Regions from separate parts of the Paenibacillus sp. E194 genome, predicted to be linked through region 2. Evidence: riboswitches for the same ligand, from Rfam matches in the RefSeq annotation. Region 2 holds a riboswitch; the other holds the start of a gene.

Region 1 (13,794 bases), on a different contig from region 2:
GAACAAGAGCTGCGTTTCCTCTTCTAACCCATCCATTTGTTCAAAAGCAGAGGAATCCGGCAGTTCTTTAATTGTTGATAATCCGAAATAATCCAAGAATGATTTCGTTGTGCCATACAAAATTGGCCTTCCGATCGCTTCTGCTCGTCCAACCTCTTCGATCAAACCCTTGTTCGTTAGTGTCTGAATCGCACGATCCGATTTTACGCCACGGATTTCTTCAATCTCAACACGGGTAATCGGCTGACGATAGGCAACGATAGACAAGGTCTCTAGGGCTGCTTGCGACAGTGAAGAGCGCGATGGTGAATATGCCATTTTCTCAAAATACGGGGCATGTTCTGGCAATGTAGCTAGCTCGTACATCCCTGCGATTGCAACAATTTGCAGACCACGTTTCGAACGCTCGAAGTCCGCGCGCAGATCGTTCATCGCTTCCTCTATAACCTCTGGGCGCTGTTCTGTAATTTCTGAGATTTGCTTAATGTTCAAGCCTTCATCTCCAGCCATGAACAACAACCCCTCAATAATCGACTTCAGCATCTGAAAGTCCATCTTCCGTGTCCACCTCCCCACTCCATTGAATCACGATATCCTCAAAGAGGCTATCCTGGTAGCAGCGAACTTGCTTCATCTTCATCAGCTCCAGCAGCGCGAGAAAGGAAACGACAATTTCCGAACGCGTGAGATGCTCGCTAAGCAAGTTAGAGAACATCATCTTGCCTCCCTTACCAAACGGACGCAGCGTGTCGATAATGCTCTTAATTCGATCCTTCACCGATATTTCATCCCGGTGAATTGTAGCGACCTGCGTTCTGCGCGACGCTTTGCTAAGTGCCTTGCGGAATGCTGCGATCAAGTCGGTTACATGCAATCCATCCACTGGATTATCAGGAGCTGTTGGCATATATGGCGTTAAGTCCTCTGGTTCCTTGGAAAAAATCATGCTTCGTTCTGTCTCGCGTTCCCGGAGATGCTCCGCAATTCCCTTGTACTTCCGGTATTCGATCAATTTGCGTATAAGCTCTGCCCGCGGATCAGGCTCATCATCCACATAATCTTCATAGTCGTCCCATTCCATGACCGGAGGCTTAGGAAGCAGCTGCTGTGATTTCATGGACAGCAACGTTGCTGCCATAACGAGAAACTCGCTCGTAATCTCCAGCTCCAATTCCTGCATGTTGTGCAAATATTCCATATATTGATCTGTAATCTCACTAATCGATATATCTTGAATATTAATTTCCGCTTGGTCGATTAAATGCAGGAGCAAATCGAGCGGCCCTTCAAACTGTTCCAGCTTATACGTTACGGTCACCCCGTGATAACCTCCTGAGCAATAAAAACAAATGTAGCGCCCTTACAAAAAGGGCACTACATTAAATAAGCACTATTTTAACTGATTCGTCAAGTTCGCCATTTCAATTGCAGTAGATGCAGCTTCCCAACCCTTGTTGCCTGCCTTTGTTCCTGCACGTTCAATTGCCTGCTCGATGGAGTCTGTTGTCAACACTCCGAATATGGTCGGAACCCCTGTCTTCATGTTCACTTGAGCAACGCCTTTAGCCGCTTCACTGCACACATAATCAAAATGCGGAGTGGATCCGCGAATAACTGCGCCAAGCGTGATCACGGCATCATATTTCCCGCTCTCCGCCATTTTCTGCGCAATAAGTGGAATTTCAAATGCACCCGGAACCCAGGCAATATCTACCTCTTCATCTTTAACCCCGTGGCGCTTCAGCGCATCAAGTGCTCCTGATACAAGCTTGCTGACAATAAATTCATTGAATCGACCAGCGACAATTCCATATTTTAATCCTTCGGAAACTAAGTGTCCTTCAAATACATGTGGCATAAGTAAAGTCCTCCTCTGTGATAAATACTGAATCATATTGATAAGGTAATCGCAGCTTGCGGCACTTCATTTCCTTCAAGGCTTATCTGCGTGCTTGTTCATCCTGTTCAATATCGTCGAATACGAGCATATGCCCGAGCTTTGCAGCCTTCGTATGCAGATATTTTGCGTTGTCTTCATTCTCCTGCATTTGGATCGGAACGCGCTCAACAACCTCCAGGCCATAGCCTTCCAACCCTTTAATTTTGCGAGGATTATTTGTAAGAAGCCTAATTTGACGAATGCCGAGATCTTTCAAGATTTGGGCTCCAATGCCGTAATCCCGCAAATCCGCTGGGAATCCAAGCTCCAAGTTGGCATCCACCGTGTCTAGCCCTTGCTCCTGAAGCTTATAAGCTTTGAGTTTGTTAATAAGTCCAATCCCGCGACCTTCCTGGCGCATATAGAGCAGGACGCCATTGCCTTCCTTGTCTATTTGTCCAAGCGCAGCGGCGAATTGAGGGCCACAGTCACAGCGATGTGAATGAAATACATCCCCTGTTAAGCATTCCGAATGAACGCGAACAAGAACTGGCTGAGTTCCATCAATGTCGCCCTTCACTAAGGCAACATGTTCCTTATTGTCTACACCATTCGTATAGGCGATAGCTCGGAATATGCCGAAGTCAGTAGGCATGTTCACCTCGACCTCACGTTGAACTAGCTTCTCCTTCTCATTACGGTAATGAATGAGATCCTTGATGCTGATTAGCTTCAAGTCCCACTGCCCTTTCAGTTCCATCAAGTCGGGCAGTCTAGCCATCGTGCCATCTTCCTTAATCACTTCGCAGATGACACTAGCAGGTGCAGATCCACTCAACCGGGCGAGATCAACCGCTGCTTCCGTATGCCCTGCACGGCGCAACACACCACCGTTCTTCGCTATTAACGGGAAGATATGACCCGGCCGACGGAAGTCCTCTGCCTTGGCGTTCGCATCCAGCATCTTCTGGATCGTTAGTGAGCGTTCGTGCGCTGAAATGCCAGTAGTCGTATCTACGTGATCAATGGATACGGTAAATGCCGTACCGTGATTGTCCGTATTGTGTGCTACCATCGGGTGAAGATCAAGCTCCTCGGCACGATCCTGCGTAATAGGTACGCATACCAAACCTCGGCCTTCTGTAATCATGAAGTTAATAACTTCCGGTGTTGCCTTGTCGGCTAACGCGATAAAGTCGCCTTCATTTTCCCGATCTTCGTCATCAACTACAATGATAACCTTGCCCTGCTTCAAATCTGCAATTGCGTCTTCTATCGAATCAAAGTGAAATGCTTCCTTCATGTTGTTCGTCCCCTTTCACCATTACATAAAACCATGCTCTGCCAAAAACGCTACATTAAGACCTCCAGAACCAGAACGATCCGAGTCCTTTGTCTCGTTCTCCGGCCCTGATCTACCATACCGGAGCAAATGATCCACATACTTGCCAAGCACATCACATTCAATGTTGACGGTATCACCCGGCTGCTTGCGTTGAAGAGCGGTTTGCGCCAACGTATGCGGAATAATCGATACGGCAAACTCTCCATGCTCTGCTCGCGTAAGGGTTAAGCTGATGCCGTCAATGGTGACAGAACCTTGTGGAATCATATATTTCGCCATCTCAGGCCGACTCGCCCGACATTCGATGACAACAGCATTCGCATCTCTTGTTCGTCCCACAATCGTTGCAAGACCATCCACATGTCCTTGCACAATATGACCGCCGAATCGCCCGCCTGCTGCCATAGCACGCTCTAGATTGACCGGATCGCCCGGCCTTAAATCCTTCAAATTCGTATGGCGAAACGTCTGTGGCATCACATCCGCCATGAAGGAAGTGCCATCATATGACGTTGACGTTAGGCATACACCATTGACAGCGATGCTGTCACCCTGCTTCATGCCCTCTAGAACCTTAGATGCTCGGATGTGAAGCACCATCGCCTCGCCCCGCTTCATCACAGACTGCAGTGAGCCCACTTCTTCAATGAGTCCGGTGAACATTGCTATGCTCCTCCTTTATGCTGGAATGAGTGAAATGCTCCACCTCACGCTTGCCGAACGGATATCCAGTGATGCAGATATTATCTCCGAGCTTCTCAACCTCCACATGTTGAAGCCGGTATGCATCCTGCATCCGCTCTACACCTTCAAACACAAAACTACCAGGCGCATGCTGACCGCCGACGACAATCGGAGCCATAAATATTGCAACTTTGTCGACCAGCTTCTTCTCTAGCATCGCCCCATTCAATCGACCTCCACCTTCAAGGAGTATGGATCCGATCTCATGTTGGCCGCACCATTCCATCATCTGTTGAAGGTCTACCTTCTCGCCTTCTCCGCACTCGATGACCTCTACGCCTCGGGACACCAATTCACGCCGCTTCTCCCCGCTTGCCCGTGCAGTTGTGAAGATGCATGTTCGTGCAGCTTGATCGGTTACAACGTTGGCGTCCATAGGAACCTGAAGCATCGAGTCTACGATCAAGCGCACTGGGTTTACCCCAGGGACTGACAGGCGTGTTGTCAGCGATGGATCATCCGCAAGCACGGTGCCTATGCCTACCATAATCGCTTGATGACGGTGCCTCATCGAATGAACGATTTCACGACTTCGCTCATTCGAGATCCACTTGCTGTCCCCAGTCGAAGTGGCGATCTTGCCGTCCAGCGTACTTGCTGTCTTGAGGGTAACGAACGGAATGCCGGTCGTAATATGCTTAGCGAACATTTCAATCAGTGCGAGACCTCTCTCCCGAAGCACATCCAACGTTATCCCAATTCCATGATCCTTCAGCAGAGCAGTTCCTCTCCCTGCTACCGCTGGATTCGGATCGACGCAAGCGATCACGACACGGGCAATTCCCGCTTCAATCAATCGCAGACTGCAAGGCGGTGTTCGTCCATAGTGGCTGCATGGCTCAAGGGTCACATACGCAGTTGCTCCTCTCGCCGCTTCACCAGCCATCTGTAAAGCATGGACTTCCGCATGGCCTTCACCACGCCGCAAATGAGCTCCAAGACCGACGATTCGTCCCTCGTTCACAATGACACAGCCAACTGCAGGGTTCACATCGGTCTGTCCAAGCACCTGCTCTGCCATGTTCACAGCGAGCTGCATGTACAGTTCATCATTGATAACAGCAGACATTAGGTATCCTCCTTTCCACAAACAGATCAAGGCTAACGCAAAAAAGCCCTTCGGATCCTCCGAAGGGCATGATTGATTGAGCTTACAGGTATGTACTTAATTTCACAATAACCACACATAAGCATAATTTCCATTTGCATATGACAAATAAAACCGACAACAAGGATGTTCTCAGCAAACTGCATCGATTTCGCATATGTCAAATACGACGATAGATGAATAGAAAACCTCACGCTTACGCAGGTATTCGCCGTCCATTTCGCCTGGAATGCTCATGATATTGTGAAAAAAAGAACTTGAAAGAACTAATTATCGAGTTCTTCTCTCCTGACGCCCCTTCTCCCATCCAGACTATACTGTCGGCTCTGGAGTTGCACCAGATCCACCGTGTGGACGAATCCACCCGGGTCACGGACTAAGAACATCTTGCACATGCAAGAATATGTTCATCACCGCCGGTCGGGAATTTCACCCTGCCCTGAAGGTCTGTCATTCGTATTGCTATAAAATTAGTTTCTAAGATGTTGCACTTAGAAGTGTACCACCTGACCTGGTAAAATGCAACTCGTGTCGCTTCACCGCATGGAAGCATTTAGCCGCGTTCAAATAAAAAAGACGTGTAGCAGCCAAGCTGCATACACGCCTTCCTTCAATTATTTCTATTCTTCCACGATCGTAACTTGCTTCATCTTGTCGCCTTGCTTAACAGCATCTACATGCTCCATGCCTTCTACAATTTTACCAAATACCGTATGCACGCCATCCAAGTGAGGGAATGCATCGTAAGTGATGTAGAATTGGGAACCGCCTGTATCCTTGCCGGCATGCGCCATCGCAAGTACACCACGCTCATGCTTGTGCGGGTTGCCTTTTGTCTCACATTTGATTGTGTAGCCTGGGCCGCCTGTACCTGTTCCGTGCGGGCAACCGCCTTGAGCTACAAAGCCCGGAATAACACGGTGGAATGACAATCCGTTATAGAAACCTTCGTTGGACAGTTTCTCAAAGTTTGCAACCGTACCCGGTGCTTCTTGTTCATGCAGCTGGATTTTCACCGTTCCGCCCTTTTCCAATTCAATCAATGCATATTTGCTCATCATGTATCGTCTCCTTCCATATGTACAATGCTCACGCTTGCTCATCCGATTATACGTTATTTCTGAACAAAAAGAAAACACCCGATTTCTGCCTCATCGTTATGTCACGACATGACAGATGATCGGATGTGTAAGGGTTATCGTATCTGAAGTAACTTAAGATATGAAATTCAATTGCCGCCGCGGAGCTTGCAATCGTCACATCGCGTACTATTTCAGCACTGGTTCCTTGCTGAGACGAGCTGGAATGCAGTCATTGCGCACGATATCTTCATGCGACTCACGACGTACAACAATATCCGCTTCCCCGTTGTGCACGAACACGACAGCTGGTCTTGGAATACGGTTATAGTTGCTTGCCATCGAATAATTGTACGCACCTGTGCAGGACACAGCCAACAGATCGCCCTGCTGGACGGCAGGAAGCACAGCATCCCAGATCAGCATATCGCCGCTTTCGCAGCATTTGCCTGCTATCGATACTGTCTCCGTGGACTCATTAGTCGCACGGTTAGCAAGCAGTGCCTCATAACGAGACTCATACAGCGCTGGTCGAGGGTTGTCGGTCATCCCTCCGTCAACAGCTACATATTTGCGCACTCCTGGAATATCCTTCACAGAGCCAACTGTATACAGCGTTGTACCCGCTTCTCCGACAATACTGCGGCCTGGCTCTACCCAAATTTCAGGCAAACTTTCTCCGATATCAGCAAAATGCTGCTTTACAGCATCTGTAATGGCCTTTACATAATCGCGAACATGCAGAGGCGTATCCCCTTCTACATAGCGGATGCCAAAGCCGCCGCCCAAGTTCACAACCCGGAATGCAGTCTCAAGCTGCTCCTTCACCCCACGCGCAAATTGTGCAACGCGTTCAACCGCCATTTGGAATCCTTCGGTTTCGAAGATTTGAGATCCGATATGCGAGTGGATGCCCAGCAGCTCCAAATGAGTTGCATCCGCCGCTTGGCGCACAGCCTCAAGCGCCGTGCCATTGCCGATGTCAAAGCCAAACTTCGAATCCGTCTGACCTGTCGAAATGTATTCGTGCGTATGTGCTTCAACCCCCGGTGTAACGCGGAGCAGTACAGGTACGGACTGATTGCGCTCTTGGCAAATCGCATTCAACAGCTTCAGCTCAGTGAAATTATCAACAACAAAGCAGCCGATGCGGGCATCAAGCGCCATTTCGATTTCCTCGGGCGTCTTATTATTCCCATGGAAGTGGATTCGCTGGGCCGGGAATCCAGCCTGCAAGGCTGTATACAATTCCCCTTCCGATACAACATCTAGCGACAGCTCCTCTTGGTCGACTAACCGGCACATTGCTGTTGTACAGAATGCTTTGCTTGCATATGCAACCTGAAAGGTTAACCCAGACTCGCGAAATGCTTCCATGTATTGTCCACAACGTTCTCTGACTAATGCTTCGTCAAAAATGTAAAGCGGAGTACCAAATTGCTGCTTCAATTCGGTTACATCGCAACCGCCAATTTCTAAATGTCCATCCCCATTAATCTTGCTCGTTCCGTGTAAGTACATCGTCATTTCTCCCCACTCCCACTCGATCTTCTATGTCTATCCCCTCATACTGTTCCAATTGTTGGTGAAAATATTACATCGAGTATATCAGCTTATTCGATCTTGAAAGAATGGATTTTTCCGTCCATCATTTGCATTATAGAGGTTGTCAAGGGACAAACACATTGCCTTCCAAACGTTGGAGCTATCGCTTCGTTCTTGGCGGCATCTTTGTATTATCTCGCGTCTGATTCAAGCTAGGGCGCGTCTTCATCAGCAAGAATGGCTGTCGTACGATGATATTGTACATCGCTTTGGCATTGAACGGAATGAACGGCCATAAGTACGATGCATTGTACGAGCGATGCAGGGTTAGCCAGAGCAGCCAAACGGTTGTACAAATGACGAGTCCGGGAACTCTGAACAGCGCAACCGCAACAAGCAGCACGAGCCTCACTATTCGATTGGCCAGCGCCAGCTCATAGCTCGGTGTCGCAAACATCCCTACGGCAGCTACAGCCATGTACAAAATAACCTCATTGACGAACACTCCTGTTTTGACCGCTATGTCACCTACGAGTATCGCAGCTAGCAAGCCCAATGCTATCGCAAGCGGCGACGGAGTATGAACAGCCGCCATTCGCATGAGATCCACGCCGAGCTCTGCGATGAGGAACTGGAAAATGAGTGGTATCTTCCCTGTCTCCTGCGGTCCAATAATTTGTAGGGCGGCAGGCTTTAATCCCGGCTCGATGACGAGCAGCAGCCACAATGGGAGAATGAAGAGCGACGCAAAAATACCGATGAAGCGCACACTCCGCAAATAGGTTCCCATAAATGCAGTTTGTCGATTCTCTTCTGCATGCTGACATAAGTCGAAAAACGTCGTCGGCAAAATGATGACAGATGGAGAAGTGTCGACAAATATGACAATGCTGCCATCCATCAAATGGGAAGCGACAACATCTGGACGTTCCGAGTATCGTACTAGCGGATAAGGGTTCCATGCCTTATTGATAATCGCCTCCTCCAGCTGCTTGTCGGCCAGTGGCAGACCATCCACATTCACCGCTTTTATTTTATTACGAACCGACTCCACTTGACGCTTGTCAGCAATATCATCTATATAGGCAATACACACATCGGTACGGGTACGCCGCCCCACCTGCACCATTTCATACATAAGCCCTGGATCACGCAAGCGGCGTCGGACAAGGGTAACGTTCGTGAGCAGTGTCTCGCCGAATCCGTCACGCGCACCCCGAACCACCCGCTCGAGCGATGGTTCTTCAAGACCCCGCACAGGGAAGGTTTTGCAGTCCACTATAATCGCACTTGATTCATGATCAATAAAGAAAGCACTGCTGCCAGCGAGCACTTTATTAATGACGCTGCTTAACTTATTCTCCCGCTCCACTTGAACATGTGGGATATAGCGTTCGAACAAGGATTTGAGCGCGTTCGGCGACATTTCTTCCTTATCCAAGTAAGACATGCGGGACAAAATTAATGTCATCACTTCGTCCTTAGCAAAACCATTCACATAGAACAGACCCACCCGCCGCTCGCCGAAGACCATCTCGCGCAGCAAGATATCGAACGACTCCCCAAGTCCGACTACCTGTTGCAGCGTTCGTTTCGTCTCATCCAGCTTCTTGGAGATTTCGTCCTTGTCCTGCCAATAGATGATGGATTCTTCTATCGTATCGGACTTCTCATGCTGCTTTTTTCTATCATGCAAGCTGCCTTGCTCAGATGCATGCTGATTATTGCCCCCATCCTCAGTCTGCTCGTTCGGTGATTTTGAATTAGGAGGGGTAAGTACGTCCTTGTGCGACGATTCTTGTTCAGTTTGCTGCTCTGTCATTGGGCAATATCCTCCTTCTTATTGAATCGCAATGTCTTGGCATATCCTTCATTACGAGATGCTCATCATTCAACACAGAAACTTCAAACTCAATGCGGGTATTTAAAACAATCGAACCAAGATCCAAGAACCTTGCCAATTACCATTGCGGTCAGTAGATGAGGGAGCGCGTGTGTCATACCAAGCCGTTTCGCCAATATCGGAAAAACATTCAATACCTCCGTCAGCGCAGCAGCTAAGAGTCCCACGAATACCCCATCCAGCAGTCCGATGAATGGAGAGAACCATCCCGCATAGAAGAATCGGATACTCCATAAGTCTGTTACGGTAAAGAACAACGTGCCCGCAATAATGGCATACTCAAACCAATACGAACAGTGGAAGGAGCGAGTAAGCTGTGCAAGCCGTGGGAGCATGTCAAGCACGACAAATAATGCCACCATCGCGCCCCCAACCGTAATCCCGCCAGCGACTCCCGCGAACGATGCCAGCAGCTGTGCAAGACCATACAGCCAAGTCTCAGTCACGCTTCAAATCCTCCTTGCGCAATCGCTTGTACTCCTCGGTTATCATGTACTGGTTCAAGTTTTCCTGATATAGGAACATCTCCAATTCAAGCGGTGTCGGCTCTTCATTGAACTTCTTACGGAAAAAGTGATTAAAAAATACGACCATCCCAAGACCAATGCCAATGGAATAGCAGGCTTGGAACCAAAATGGATTCGCATCCTTCCGACCCGTAAGCATTTCTACAATTCGTTTATGTACAGGGAGCATGCTTACATCGGCGTGGAAGTTCATGATCGCTAAGCCAGAACCGAAGAACAGCAGCAGCCAGACGATAACAATTAGGACAATATTCGGCTTCTTCACTTGCGTCACAACCTCAACTAATGTATGTGGCTGGCCAAAGCATTCAATGGTCATTCTCGGACTCAGTTCCTTAATTGATCTCGTAATATGCATCATGTCAATCAATATCATGTTACCGTCGCTTGTCTTTGGTTCCTTCAGCACAAGCTCTCTTAATTTCGTGTACCATGTATCGTCTGCAATGACCTCAGCTACATCCTTAAGTCGAATCGGATGATCTGGCTTGACCGAAGATTGCTTGCGCAGCCGGATATAGCAGGTACTGCCGGAATCAGGCAACTCATCCAAAGTCGCCATGTTCATCCCCCTCCTTCCTCCATAGTGTTAGTATGGTTGAATAGACAGCAAAAAAACCGCAAGGACATCTCCCTGCGGTTCGTCATCATACCCTCTCTTGCTCACTGAGCAATCTGGGCTTTGATGGATTGCAATATTTTCTTCTCCAGCCGCGACACTTGCACCTGCGATATTCCGAGGCGACTGGCAACCTCAGATTGCGTCTGATCCCGATAGTACCGTAAATAGACAATAAGCTGCTCCCGTTCACTTAAGCCTTCTATCGCTTCATTCAGCGCAAGCTTATCAAACCATTTGTCCTGCGTATCATCGGCAATTTGATCCATTAACGTAATTGGATCACCATCATTTTCGAATACCGTCTCATGAATGGAGGTCGGCGGTTTATTAGCTTCTTGTGCGAACACAACATCCTCCGGCGATACCCCAAGCTCCGCTGCAACTTCCTTAATCGTGGGAAGTCGATTAAGCCGCTTGGACAACTCATCCTTTGTCTTGCGGACTTTGTTCGCCATCTCCTTCAGTGATCGACTCACCTTCAGCGTTCCATCATCACGCAGAAAGCGCTGAATTTCACCGATGATCATCGGCACTGCGTAAGTCGAGAACTTCACATCATAGGATAAATCGAATTTATCAACAGATTTCAGCAATCCGATGCAACCAATCTGGAACAAATCATCCGGATCGTATCCTCGATTCATAAAGCGCTGAACGACGGACCAGACAAGGCGTATGTTGCAATTGACAAGTGTTTCTCTCGCTAGCGAGTCACCTGTCTGACTGAGTGCAATCAGACGCTTCACTTCCGCGTCATCCAAATAATTGGGCGACGACTGCTTCAAATCAGCTTCCATGGCTTCAACCCCTAATTATAGAGCGCTTTTTTCGATTCAATCCGCTTCTTCATGCGGATGCTCGTACCCACGCCCAGTTCGGTAGTTACTTCGCATTCATCCATGAAGTTCTCCATGATCGTGAAGCCCATGCCAGAGCGTTCCATGTCCGGCTTCGACGTATACAGCGGCTGTCTTGCAAGCTCAAGATCCTCAATGCCTCGTCCATTGTCTGATACGGTCAGCATAATCTCCTCACCGGAAATAACCGCTGAAATCGTAACCATCCCAGTAGGATCATTATCATATCCGTGGATGATACAATTCGTCACTGCCTCTGAGATTACGGTCTTCATATCTGTCAGCTCGTCCATTGTCGGATCCAGCTGCGATACAAAGGCTGCAACAGCCACACGGGCAAATGCTTCATTTTCGGAACGACTGGAAAATTGCAGCGTCATTACGTTCGTGTCTGATTGTACACTCATGATACGACCTCCAACCCATTAAGCGCTTTGCGCTCATTATCGTAAACATGCACAATTTTAAACAAGCCAGACAATTCGAACAGACGTCGTACCGCGGGATTCATATCGCATACCGCCATTTTGCCGCCTCGTCCCTTGATCTGCTTGTATCTTCCTAGGATGACCCCTAAACCCGAACTGTCCATAAACGTCAAATCACGAAGGCTTAGCACGACATGGTTCACTTGCTTGCGTTGAATCGCTTCGTCGAGCTGAATCCGTACGTACTCAGATGTATGATGATCCAGTTCCCCGCTCAGACGGGTAATTAATACGTTTCGCTGGTGTTCCAATTCCACCTGCAGATTCATGGCGCTTCACTCTCCTCCCCATGATGCCGATACAGTTCGTCAATGGGATAACCAATTCCTGCCTGACGACAAAACTAGAAGCTACACGCCGTTAATTGACAAAAAACAACTTGCCGCACGTACGTTTAAAGAGTGTCCACCAGCCAGCTTTCGCAATTTCCTCGGCGGATTCGACAGGATATTCACGAACCTTCCTATCTCCCTGATAAACGACAAGTTTCCCAAGCGACTGACCCGCCGCTACTGGAGCCTTCACAGATTTCGGACCTTCCAGTTCGAAGCGAAGATTGTCAGTGCCCTCGCCTTTTTTGAGCAAAACATGATACGGACGCTGAGCCTTCAGCTCAATATTCTCGACCATCCCTTTCTCCACACGAATATCACCAATCTTATCTCCACTTTTCAGCAGCGGAACATTCGTATACTGGGCGAAGGCATAATCGAACATTTGCGTGACTTCTGCATTGCGTGTCTTCGTATTCGGTTCGCCAAGCACAACAGCAATCACACGCATATTCTCCCGTTTCGCTGTCGCGGACAGGCAATAACGCGCCTCAGAAGTAAAGCCAGTTTTCAACCCATCTGCACCTTGATAGAACCGTACAAGCTTATTCGTATTGACAAGCCAGAATTTCTTATTTGTGTTCTGTCGCAAATAATCCTCATATGCTCCTGTAAATTTCGTTACACTCGGATATTTCAACAACGCTTGCGACATCAAGGCAATATCATGCGCTGACGTATAATGATTCTCAGCAGGGAGGCCATTGCAATTCACAAAATGTGTATCCTTCATGCCAAGCTCTGTAGCCTTATCGTTCATCATTTGTACGAACGCCTTTTCGGAGCCACCGATCTTCTCAGCCATCGCAACCGATGCATCATTGCCTGAGGCCATTGCGATTCCCTTCATCATTTCCTCAACCGTCATCTCTTCGCCCGGTTCCAGAAAGATTTGCGATCCGCCCATAGACGCGGCATACTCGCTTGTTGCCACCTTGTCCGTCATCTTCAACTTGCCTTTGTCAATGGCTTCCATGACAAGCAGCATCGTCATAATTTTCGTAATACTCGCCGGTGGAAGCTTATCGTGACTATTTTTCTCAAAGATCACCGTTCCTGTGTCCGCATCCATAAGCACTGCTGAGCGCGCGTTATCCGCCAATTGGGCTTCAGGCGCAGCAGAGGATGTTGCTTGGCTTGGCGTTTCTGAATTTGTCCAAGGCGGCAAGTCTGCCCGTGCATAAGATGCGTTCGCCGAAGAAGGCAATATACAAGCGGCAGCGAATAAAAAGCTAAGACTAGCACACAGCCATTTGTTCACAGATTGTCCCCTCCTATCTAAATAGCGTGCATTCTGAGCGCATTACATGCGCAGGATGCACTTTCTAACCAGTGTTACCTTTCAGAAGCAAAATATTCCACTCC
Region 2 (10,240 bases):
CCATCCAGAGGAGAAAGTGCAAACCCAGAAAGAAGCCTGACAGGGACAGGCGCAGCCAATCATTGCGCTGGACAGAGCTCCATTCGGATCGATATGTCCACGCCCATGGCAGAAGCACGATATTCGTTATGAGGAGACGATACATGCCAATGACAGCGGCGGGGGCAGTTGACCATTTCACAAAAATGGCCGAGAAAGAGATTGCGATCATACCTACGATGAGCAGGGCATACAGATGCGATGATTTTCTTGATGACATGAGCAGAAGACACCTCGGTATATGAATGAATTGGTAATCTCACAATGTGCTAGTATACACCAACTGCCCCCAACTTGAAATAAAAATCATGATTATCAACCTAAAAAAAGGACTGTGGGACGAATGACCGTCCCCAGCCCTTAATTGCGCATCATCAGCTTGTGTTGAACAAGTAATGATTGTTCCTATTTGGATTGCTGTACGTTGAGTTGATCGAGGCTGGCAAATTCATATCCTTGTTGACGTGCACCATCAATAATGGCGCCAAGGGCCCCGGCATTATCCTTCGATATGGAGTGGAGCAGAATGACCGCTCCAGGATGAAGCTGCTTTACAACCTTATCATATGCATAGCTCGTTCCTCGTTGGGCATTGACATCCCAATCCAAGTAAGCCACGGACCAGAATACATTGGTGTACCCCATATTCTTCGTGATGGCCAGAGTCCGTTCATTGAAGATACCACGAGGTGGTCGCAGATAAGGCATTTCCTGCTTGCCCGTCACAGCTGTTACTGCCTGTTTGACCTTATCCAGTTCGGTTCGAATCTGCTCATCCGATATGGTAGTCATATCCGGATGACTCCACGAATGATTGCCGATTAGATGTCCCTCATTAATCATTCGCTTCAGTAAATCTGGTTGTGTATTTACATAATGTCCGGTAACGAAAAAGATGGCTGGAACCTTCTTCGCCTTCAACGTATCCAGAATTTGAGCCGTGTATCCATTTTCATATCCGTTATCGAAGGTTAAGTAAATCATTTTTTTGTTCGTATCACCGAGAAAAATAGCTCCATGCTTCTCAATCGTCGGTTTGAAGCCTTCCTCGTCAATCGAAGGAAGCTTGCCGTTCACACTTTTTTTGAATCCAAAGTGAAATGCGGGACGCTGTCCGGCGTATGCGGCTGGCTGAATGCTTGCGGCAAGCAAGCAGAGGAGAGCAGTGGCAATCAGAATGCGTTTCATATGCAAATATACTCCTTGATGTAGGTTAGAATCGGTCAATCATGGCTTACTATTCCATATTTGCAGTAAACTTATACGCACTGATACCTATGCATTCTTAAGCCGAATGCAAGTAATCCTTATTTGTTGTTAGACTGCTTCATCTTCTCCAACTCTTCTGAGACGACGAAGGCAAGATCTTCGTTGTTGTACATGGACAGCACGGCGAACAAAGTGTCGTCAGGGATCGGTCCGGCCTCCTCCTTCGGAACCGTAAGATCAATTGCCTGCTGCAATCGATAGTTGTCGCCCTGCTTCGGGTATGCGCGATGATAGAGCTCGGCTGGATCAAGATCATGGTTCACACACCATTGTGCAAAGATAAGAATCATCATTTGCTCATCACGCTCATAATTGTCGATAATTTGTTGTTCTACTGCACTACGCGTCATTGCAAAAACTCCCTTACATAGATTCATACAGCTTATTATAACGAAGATGAATTGTGATTCTCAATCCTTTGCTCAATTGAGAGGGAGAGACGTTGCAACTGATCGTACTGTAATGCCAATTGGAGATGGATGTTCATACTTACTTCGCTTAGCTTAGAAAGCGTCGGATATATACGGATGAAGTCGGGGAACGAACTGCTCTAGAGTTTCAATACTGTTGATGGAACCCGCAATAAATCCGTTATCGAACAATTCACATGGTCGCTGATAGCCAAGCAGCATGGTTGTGAGTGCTCTAATGTTCATGGATAGGGTGTTGTTCGTGTTGTCAGTGGTAAGAACCTGCTTCCTATCTTGAGAGTGAATAGCAGCTTGCCCGTTTTCAAAATGAATGACTACATTATTCCACGGAGCCTGGTCATCACTTATGTATAGAGAGAGGGGAGGGTGTACAGGTGCAGGTGCAAACGTATATTGCTGTAGAAATAATGTGATATCTACAATTCGTGCCATGACAAAAGGTTGTATCGTACGCACAATTCGTGGAAGGTTCAAGGCGAAAAACAGGCGCTCATTCTCACAAAGACGCATATTTACTTGCTCTACCATAGAATCATGCTGGCAAATATAATTCCATAGCCCCTGTCTAGACTCCCTTGTAACGCACATGAATTCATGTACATGCATAGCATTATTTTGTATCTCATACAACATATACCCTTGAGGCTGCGAATGCTCGCCATAGTACACCGCCGCGGTGCGATTATGATAGTGAGCAAGCCACCATTCGTGATCGCGAACGACCATACCTGAATGCTGCGATGACCATGCGTCATATACCGTTTCAATATCAGTAGAATGCGTATCCTTGGTATAACGGCGAACAACGCCTGTAAGTTCAGGATTCAATGGAATTAGATCATGACGGGTAAATTGGCAAGTCATGCGGTCGCTGAATACTTCCCAGCCTGCTTTGCGATAGAAGGGGATGGAGAAAGGATAGAGCATGGATATAGAAGTTCCAGCGGCCTGCATCACGCGCAGTGAGTGGTGCAGCAATTGCTTGGCATATCCTTTGCGTCGAAATTCAGGATAGGTGGCAACCCCACCGATTCCACCCATCTTCAGCTTATTCTGGCCGATATAGATGTGAAAAGGAAGGATATGAAGCTTCGCAGCGAGCTTGCCTTCATCGTACACACCAAAAATCTCATGTTTCCCCAACTTATGCAAATAGTTATCATAGTCTTCAGGATCAACGCTGTACTGGAAAGCATACTCGGATAGCGATATGGCTTCAGTAAACTGTTCCTTGCTCAAACGGACAATTGACATTGACAATCCCCCTCAATAAATGATTAAGCAGCAGTATATGATCTATTGTAGATGAAATAGATAGGGATGCAACGATTGAATGAAGAAGGTACGATTGAAAAGTTGGGATGGTAATTTATGCAAATGATGAAAACTTTCATGAAAATGCGAAATGTCATATTGCTCAATTTGAAAATCTAGATATAATGAAGTCAGGGCATGTCAAGGACGCAACAGCATGCTACTATGTGGATTGAATATGGATCTTCAGGGCAGGGTGAAATTCCTGACCGGCGGTATGGGTGCAGCTGCGCCCGAGCCCGCGACTCGTTGTTCGCTTACTCGGTTACTTGTAACATGTAAGCATCGAACGGAAGAACAGCGACTGACTTGGTGAGAAGCCAAGGCCGACGGTATAGTCCGGATGGAAGAAGATCTCGCACACGTTGTTTGGTACAACTGCATACAACAATAGGTCTTATGCGAATTTTTCTCTTCTGCATGTCTAGATCCTATATTCAACAACCTTGGAGGTTATTGAATATGGAACATCGTATCCAGGCCGACACACGCATGAGCAGCTCCGCAAGAGGAGTATGGTTCGTTGCGATGGGAGCGGCACTGTGGGGGATTGGCCCACTGTTCCGGGTATGGGTCATGGAGTCTATGACTTCGACCCAAATTGTATTGATTGAGCATCTGATGCTCGCCTTGTACGCGATCCCGGTGTTATGGATGCACCGGAAAGAGCTGCGCAACTGCACATGGAAGCATGTACTGGCATTGCTGTTCCTGTCATGGGGCGGCTCAGTAATCGCGACCATTATGTTTACCGAAGCATTTGCACATGGTGATGCAAATGGCGTACTGCTGCTGCAGAAGCTGCAACCAGTCTTTGCAATTATTTTAGCGCGGCTGTTGTTGAAGGAGACGCTCCCGCGTCGCTTCTCGCTACTTCTTATTCTTGCTATTATCGGTACGTATTTATTGACTTTTGGATGGTCTTTGCCAATTGGGCATTACAATGAAGTCATTGGCTTCAGCAGTCTATTGGCACTTGGAGCAGCATTCCTATGGGGCGGTTCCACAGTTATGGGACGGTTGCTTCTCGACAAAATGGAATATGAGACGGTCACATCGCTGCGATTTTTAATGGCACTCCCTCTGCTCATCGTGCTGACATCATGGGAGTCACCAAGCTGGAATTTCGCATCATCAGAATGGGGAACACTGTCGTTCTACATCTTCTTGCAGGCTCTTCTTCCAGGGTTGGTTAGTCTCTTGCTGTATTATCGCGGTCTATCCACTACCAAGGCCTCGTATGCGACTCTAGCCGAGTTGTCATTCCCATTGGTAGGGATGATGATGAACTGGTTCGTGTTCCATCAGGCGGTCACTGCAGCGCAAATTTCAGGCTTCGTTCTCATCTGGATTGCGTTGTATATGGTATCAAGACAAAATTAATCGGCGGTGGCAGTGCAATGATTCTTAATGAAGTTGCTGTCAATCGTCTTTCATAAATGACAAGAGACCCTGTCTGCTATGCCTTGAGCGCATGGCTGACAGGGTCTCTTAAGTTAGGTTAGAAGAAGGAATTAATAGCGACAAGAATGATGATAGCTCCGCTTAACACCGTGCTGAATTGTCCTACTGTATAGCGTCCTATGCGAATGTTGGCCATCTTCTGCCCAAGCATGGCACCCAGCCACAATGTGACAAAACTGCCGATCGCTGCGGTTAGAGATATGGCGAGCGGTGATAATCCGATAAGTCCAGCACTCAGGCCATTTGTTAACGCATTGGCAGATAGTGCGACGCCAAGCACAGCTGCTTCCCATAAGTTAATCGTCCCCGATTTATCCTTATCCGCTTCCTCTGGTCTCTGCAGCATTCGCTCTAGTGAAGAACTTGAATTAGCTTCACTGCTTGCTTCTACTGCTGCGGTCTCCGTCGAGCTGCCATGGTGAGAGGTCAGTAGAACAATGCGGATGCCGACAATAAGCAGGATGAATGCGGCAAGCAAGGTAGGCAGTATACCAGGAAGAACCTGCGATATCCATTGACCGAACATGAGACCGGCCATACTGAAAATGAAGCAGATGAGCGAAATGAATAGATTCGAAAGCACTCCAATTCGTATCTTCCGTATGCCGTACGATATTCCCACCCCTAAATTATCTATACTCGAAGCGACTGCTAATCCTAGAATCATAATCCATTGCATGATGAATCTCTCCCTTGATTTCCCTTGATTCGAAGTTTATAAATGTATGTTTATTGAATGTCATTTGCCGTCCTGTCAGTCGTGAAGCAGCTGCAGCACAGTTTCCCTTGGAGGCGCGAACACTAGCTGATGCTCACTTCCTGCTGAATAGGGCAGGGGGGATTTCGAATGACAATCTCCAAGCTGGAATTTGCGTTTGCTCATCTCATCTACATAGAACACATTCCGAAATACTACCGATGTGCCATCCTCATGATGGACTTTGGAACATTGCAGGCAGTAATACATAGCTGTTCAACTCCTTATTGTGGGTATAATCTGGTGCCGCTTGCAGCACTGTTGAGGTATCATATGTCACGATGTTGAGAGTTGTGAACCGGAATCGCCGAAATGTTGAAAAAAAATCAACAGCAGCCGATTGCCATGTGAAAAGAATCAACCTATGCTGTGGAAGATGTGTTGGTTGCAATGCTTATTTGTCTACGTGAGTGGCCTTTCTTGTTTGCTTGGCCATACCATGATGTCAAATTTATGGGGTAAGCTAGGCGAACTTGTGCATATACATGTCATAATGAGAGCGAGAATGGGCAGTAGAATGTGACTGTGACAAGGGGGGATAACCATCGGACAGAGCAACCCACTCGGTGACATGTTGAAAAAATCGATGAAGGAGCATTCGCTCTCCATGCGCAAATTGGGGGAGCGGACTGGAATGGATACCGCTACGATTTCTCGAATTATTAACGGGAAGCAGCCCGCCAAGATACACCATCTAACCACATTTTCCAAGCATTTATCGATTCCCGTTGAACAGCTCATGGAGGCGGTTGGTGTTGAATTTGGCAAGCTGAGCACGGTACCAGTGGTACCGATTGGAGATGAATTGCAGGAGGATAGCCTTCAATTCATACTCAAGTCCATACAGCTGCTTGATTATCCATTCACGAAGGAGCATGTACGTCTAGAACTGGATAAATACGAGCAATACGCGCAAACCAATGAAGGAGATCGAATGATTCGCGACAATTTCCATGCCAAGGTGAAGGAAGTAAGCGGATGGGGTCCATTTATCGATCAATTGAATGATACGTACACCCAATATTGCAGCGAACAAGCAACAGTAGAAGAACGTGCGGTATTAGGGAGCGCACTGCTGTATTTCATTTTATCGGCAGACATTATTCCAGACTATCTGTTCCCCATTGGATATATTGATGATGTGATGGCAGTGCAGTTGGCGATGGAGAGACTGGCGGCTCTTCAGGCTGCAGAGCGCATTGTAGAGAAATAGGGGTGTTCCAGGTCGGATGTTGACCGGAGCACCCCTATTCTTGTTTCAATCTTGTTCGTTAATGTCTACGCAACGAGCTTAATCACGTTCGAGATGATATGACATCCTTATGCTCTTGACATTGCATATGGCAGGGTCGCATCCTCATATTGCTGATGCTGTGGTTCTTCTGACATCTTGAAGGACAACGAAGCCCCATTCTTCAGCTGCTCGTGATCAATATACAGGTTGGATACGTGCTCGCCATTTACTTGTACACCTGCAACATATTTCGTCTCCGAAGAGTTGTTCGGCGCCTCAATGACAATCTGTTTGCCGTTGTCCAGGTTGACCGTCATCTTCTTGAACATTGGTGTTCCCAGTACGTATTGAGGTACCCCTGGTGTAAGAGGGAAGATGCCCATTGCACCGAATACATACCAAGCTGCCAAGCTGCCGTTATCCTCATCGCCAGGCAAGCCGTCAGGCTGCGCACTGAACAGTTCGTCCATCGTCTTGCGCACCCAATATTGAGTTAAGGTTGGGTACCCAAGTGCAGTATACACATATGGAATATGGAAGCTAGGCTGGTTGCTGATCGCGAACTGACCGAAGTCAATCGCAGCCATCTCCGACATTTCATGAATTTCAAAGCCATAGGATCCCACCTTGAATTCTGGATCTGCTGCGAACAAGGCATCCAGTCGCTCCTTCAACTTCTCGCGTCCGCCAATCAGGTCTGCCAATCCAAGAAGATCATGCTGCACAGCCCAGCTGCTCTGCCATGCTCCGCCTTCTGTATAAGGACCGCCCCATTCTGTTGCGTCGAATGGCTCCAGCCAGCTACCGTCTTCCAGTTTGCCGCGCATGAAACCGATTGTTGGGTCATACAGGTGTTTGTAGTTGCGGGCACGTTCCATCAATTGCGCATACTCCGCATCGCGTCCCAGATGCTTCGCAATTTGTGCAATACAGAAGTCACCGTACACATAATCCAGTGTATTGCAGACACTCTCATGGGTATGAATGTCAGCAGGTAAGAAGCCGTGCTTCAAGTACTCCTGCATTCCTTTACGTCCTACACGATGATCATCCGCTACAGTCATCGCATGCTTCAACAAACCTTCGAAGGCAGTGGCAACATCAAAACCAGTAACGCCTTTGGCTACGGAGTCTGCGAAGCTGACGTCGATCAACGTACCAGGCATCATGCTGCGTTCACCTGGGGAAGCCCATTTTGGCATCCATCCGCCTTCCTTATAAGCATTCACCCAGCCCTGCATCATTTCATTCATGAAGGACGGATAGAGCAGGTTATACAGCGGGAACGACGTACGGTACGTATCCCAGAATCCAATATCTGCGAAGAGCGGGCCATCTTCAATCTTCCCATTGTACGGGCTGAAGTGGATTTGCTGATCATTCGCATCATATTCATGGATTTGATGTGGGAACAGGGAAGTCCGATACAGACAAGTATAGAACGTATCCAGCTTGTCCTTGTCATCACTCTCGACCTGAATGACGCCTAGCTGCTTCTCCCATACATCTGCAGCCAGCTTCTGTACTTCATCGAAGCTGCGCTCGCCGATTTCGCGATTCAGGTTGATGAAGGCCTGCTCTTCACTGATGAAAGAAGTACTGACCTGAACGTGAACAACACGGTTGGCTGGCACGTGCAGTCCCACATATGCACCGAGGCGCTCATCTGTACCAGACAAGCCAGCAACTGGCTTGGATTCATGGTTCGTCAATCCGCTTGCATCTGCATCGATTGGGCAGTCGAACTTCACAACGAAGTACATGCGATAATTGTCAGGGGTTCCTCCAGCCTTAGCCGTCGTGTAGCCTGTCAATGTACCGTTCTTCGGATCAATCTTCATCGAAGATTCACCAGGGAATGGAGACAGGACAAGACGAGACTGCTCAGGACGGTCAAAGGTCAGACGCATGCTTGCGCAGCGCGTCGTTGGCGTCAATTCCAATGTAGCCTGATAGCGCAGCATCCGAACCTTGAAATAGTCAGGACGCACGATCATGTCCTGTCTGCGGAAAGAGGAGGAACGCTCAGGTGCCCAAGCCTTCAATGGTCCGGATTGCGGCATAAATGTCATATGTCCGTAATCTCCAATCCATGGGCTCGGCTGGTGGGTAAGACGAATGCCTTCAAATCGATTGTGATTCGGGTTGAAGAACCAGCCGCCACCAGCTTCAGTCGTCTGTGGACTCCATGCATTCATGGCAAATGGCAGGGAAATAAGCGGCAATGTGTTCCCGTTGGAATAAGGATATATCGAATCCGTACCTTGTAGTGGGTTTACGTGAGATAGCAAGCTCATCGGTGTTCGCTCCTTTGTAGACAGTTGCGCAGGAGGAGCAATTTATACTCCCATCAGACACAACTTATGAAATGTTATATCAAATATGACTTACATAATGTATTATATGACATAATCATTTTTATCTCCTATCATTAATTTAAAAAAACTCTCAATTTTTATGATACAATAATTATAACAATCAATCGAAGAGATAAGAGGTGGTGAGCGGATGTATCCATACAATTTACAGGGGGATGAGGAGATATACGGAGACTTTCCGTTCACATTGAAGATCCATCATCTTGAAGCATCAGTTCCCGCACATGTGCATCATTTTATTGAGTTTACATACGTCATAGAGGGTTCGGGCAAGGAGCTAATCAATGGGGTAGAGAAGGAGCTCACTCCAGGAACCTTTACCCTTGTATTCCCACATCAGGTTCACGAGTTGGATATACGGGAAGGAGAGGAACTGAAGCTGTACGTAGGGGCAATCGGACTGAAGGCCTTCTTTGGGGCTGGAGAATCTCTGCTTGCTCTTCACAGCTTGCTCAAAGGGGCAGAGGGCGACAGCAATACGACATACCATCTGGATCCAAGCACCGCTGAGCGCACTCATCTGCTGCTTCAAGACATGTTTGAGGAAATGCAGGAGCATAAACCTTGGAGCCGTATGATCTATCTTGCGAAGCTTACCGAGCTATTCGTGTGGTTCGACCGATATCGTATCTCCCACCTTCATGAAGGCGCCCATACTGGCGAGGATCATTTGCGAAGGGGAATGTGGGAGGTTGTCTACTATGTATACCAAAATTTCAAAGAAGAGATAACGCTCGAGTTCTTAGCGCAAAAGTATAATTACAGTTCGTCCTATATAAGTACGGCCTTCAAGCAAATGGTCGGAGAGAACTACTACTCCTTCTTAGAGCGGATACGAGTGGCACATGCATGCAACTTGTTAATCAGTACGGATATGAAGATAACGGAAATAGGATTTGAGGCAGGGTTCCGTTCATATCCGACCTTCAATCGGGTATTCCAGAATCGAATGGAGACGAGTCCAACGAAGTACCGTCAACAAAATCATATCGCATTACTAAAATCATGAGAAAAGGAGCCTCTACCGCGATAAGTACTATTGTACAATCGCTTAGAGGCTCCTTGCCTAGTTACTGATGAATGTTATGGATGTCTATTAACATAGTTGCATGTGACATCACATCATTGACATGATCACGGTATGGTTTGATCGTCTCAAGAGACAGCGCCATTACAGACGCAGCTTAATCGACCGCTTATATAGTGGATAGAACCACTTCACACCACGAGGGGTTAAGGTATCTGCAATGAGATGGGAACCGTAGCCAAGTAAGGATACGAGTGCAATTCCTTCAAGCTCCAAGTGTTGTTCTAATCCCCAGCCAATAGCTCCCCATAATAGAGCAGCCCAGAT

The links. A riboswitch is a leader RNA that binds a small molecule or an ion and turns the genes downstream of it on or off. The one in region 2 is predicted to bind FMN.
Region 1: linked by a shared signal. The riboswitch ahead of ribD (bifunctional diaminohydroxyphosphoribosylaminopyrimidine deaminase/5-amino-6-(5-phosphoribosylamino)uracil reductase RibD) and the one ahead of AZ66_RS21215 (DMT family transporter) in region 2 are both predicted to bind FMN.

What each region holds. Positions count from the first base shown of each region.
Region 1 is NZ_JMDX01000054.1:1,244-15,037, forward strand. Features, by position in the region: gene scpB (SMC-Scp complex subunit ScpB) at 1-555, opposite strand, end outside; gene AZ66_RS09950 (segregation and condensation protein A) at 524-1,318, opposite strand; gene ribH (6,7-dimethyl-8-ribityllumazine synthase) at 1,391-1,858, opposite strand; gene AZ66_RS09960 (bifunctional 3,4-dihydroxy-2-butanone-4-phosphate synthase/GTP cyclohydrolase II) at 1,941-3,182, opposite strand; gene ribE (riboflavin synthase) at 3,204-3,887, opposite strand; gene ribD (bifunctional diaminohydroxyphosphoribosylaminopyrimidine deaminase/5-amino-6-(5-phosphoribosylamino)uracil reductase RibD) at 3,868-5,037, opposite strand; FMN riboswitch at 5,368-5,527, opposite strand; gene AZ66_RS09975 (peptidylprolyl isomerase) at 5,697-6,134, opposite strand; gene lysA (diaminopimelate decarboxylase) at 6,345-7,676, opposite strand; gene AZ66_RS09985 (spore germination protein) at 7,861-9,522, opposite strand; gene AZ66_RS09990 (stage V sporulation protein AB) at 9,612-10,049, opposite strand; gene AZ66_RS09995 (stage V sporulation protein AA) at 10,042-10,692, opposite strand; gene sigF (RNA polymerase sporulation sigma factor SigF) at 10,794-11,549, opposite strand; gene spoIIAB (anti-sigma F factor) at 11,561-12,016, opposite strand; gene spoIIAA (anti-sigma F factor antagonist) at 12,013-12,366, opposite strand; gene AZ66_RS10015 (D-alanyl-D-alanine carboxypeptidase family protein) at 12,458-13,690, opposite strand.
Region 2 is NZ_JMDX01000186.1:984-11,223, forward strand. Features, by position in the region: gene AZ66_RS21195 (DMT family transporter) at 1-259, opposite strand, end outside; gene pdaA (delta-lactam-biosynthetic de-N-acetylase) at 445-1,227, opposite strand; gene AZ66_RS21205 (hypothetical protein) at 1,347-1,658, opposite strand; gene AZ66_RS21210 (GNAT family N-acetyltransferase) at 1,812-2,993, opposite strand; FMN riboswitch at 3,232-3,412, shown strand; gene AZ66_RS21215 (DMT family transporter) at 3,516-4,436, shown strand; gene ytaF (sporulation membrane protein YtaF) at 4,555-5,196, opposite strand; gene AZ66_RS33875 (DUF3973 domain-containing protein) at 5,272-5,484, opposite strand; gene AZ66_RS21230 (DUF1232 domain-containing protein) at 5,846-6,487, shown strand; gene AZ66_RS21235 (GH92 family glycosyl hydrolase) at 6,595-8,805, opposite strand; gene AZ66_RS21240 (AraC family transcriptional regulator) at 9,017-9,895, shown strand; partial or broken gene AZ66_RS21245 (metal-dependent hydrolase) at 10,058-10,240, opposite strand, start outside.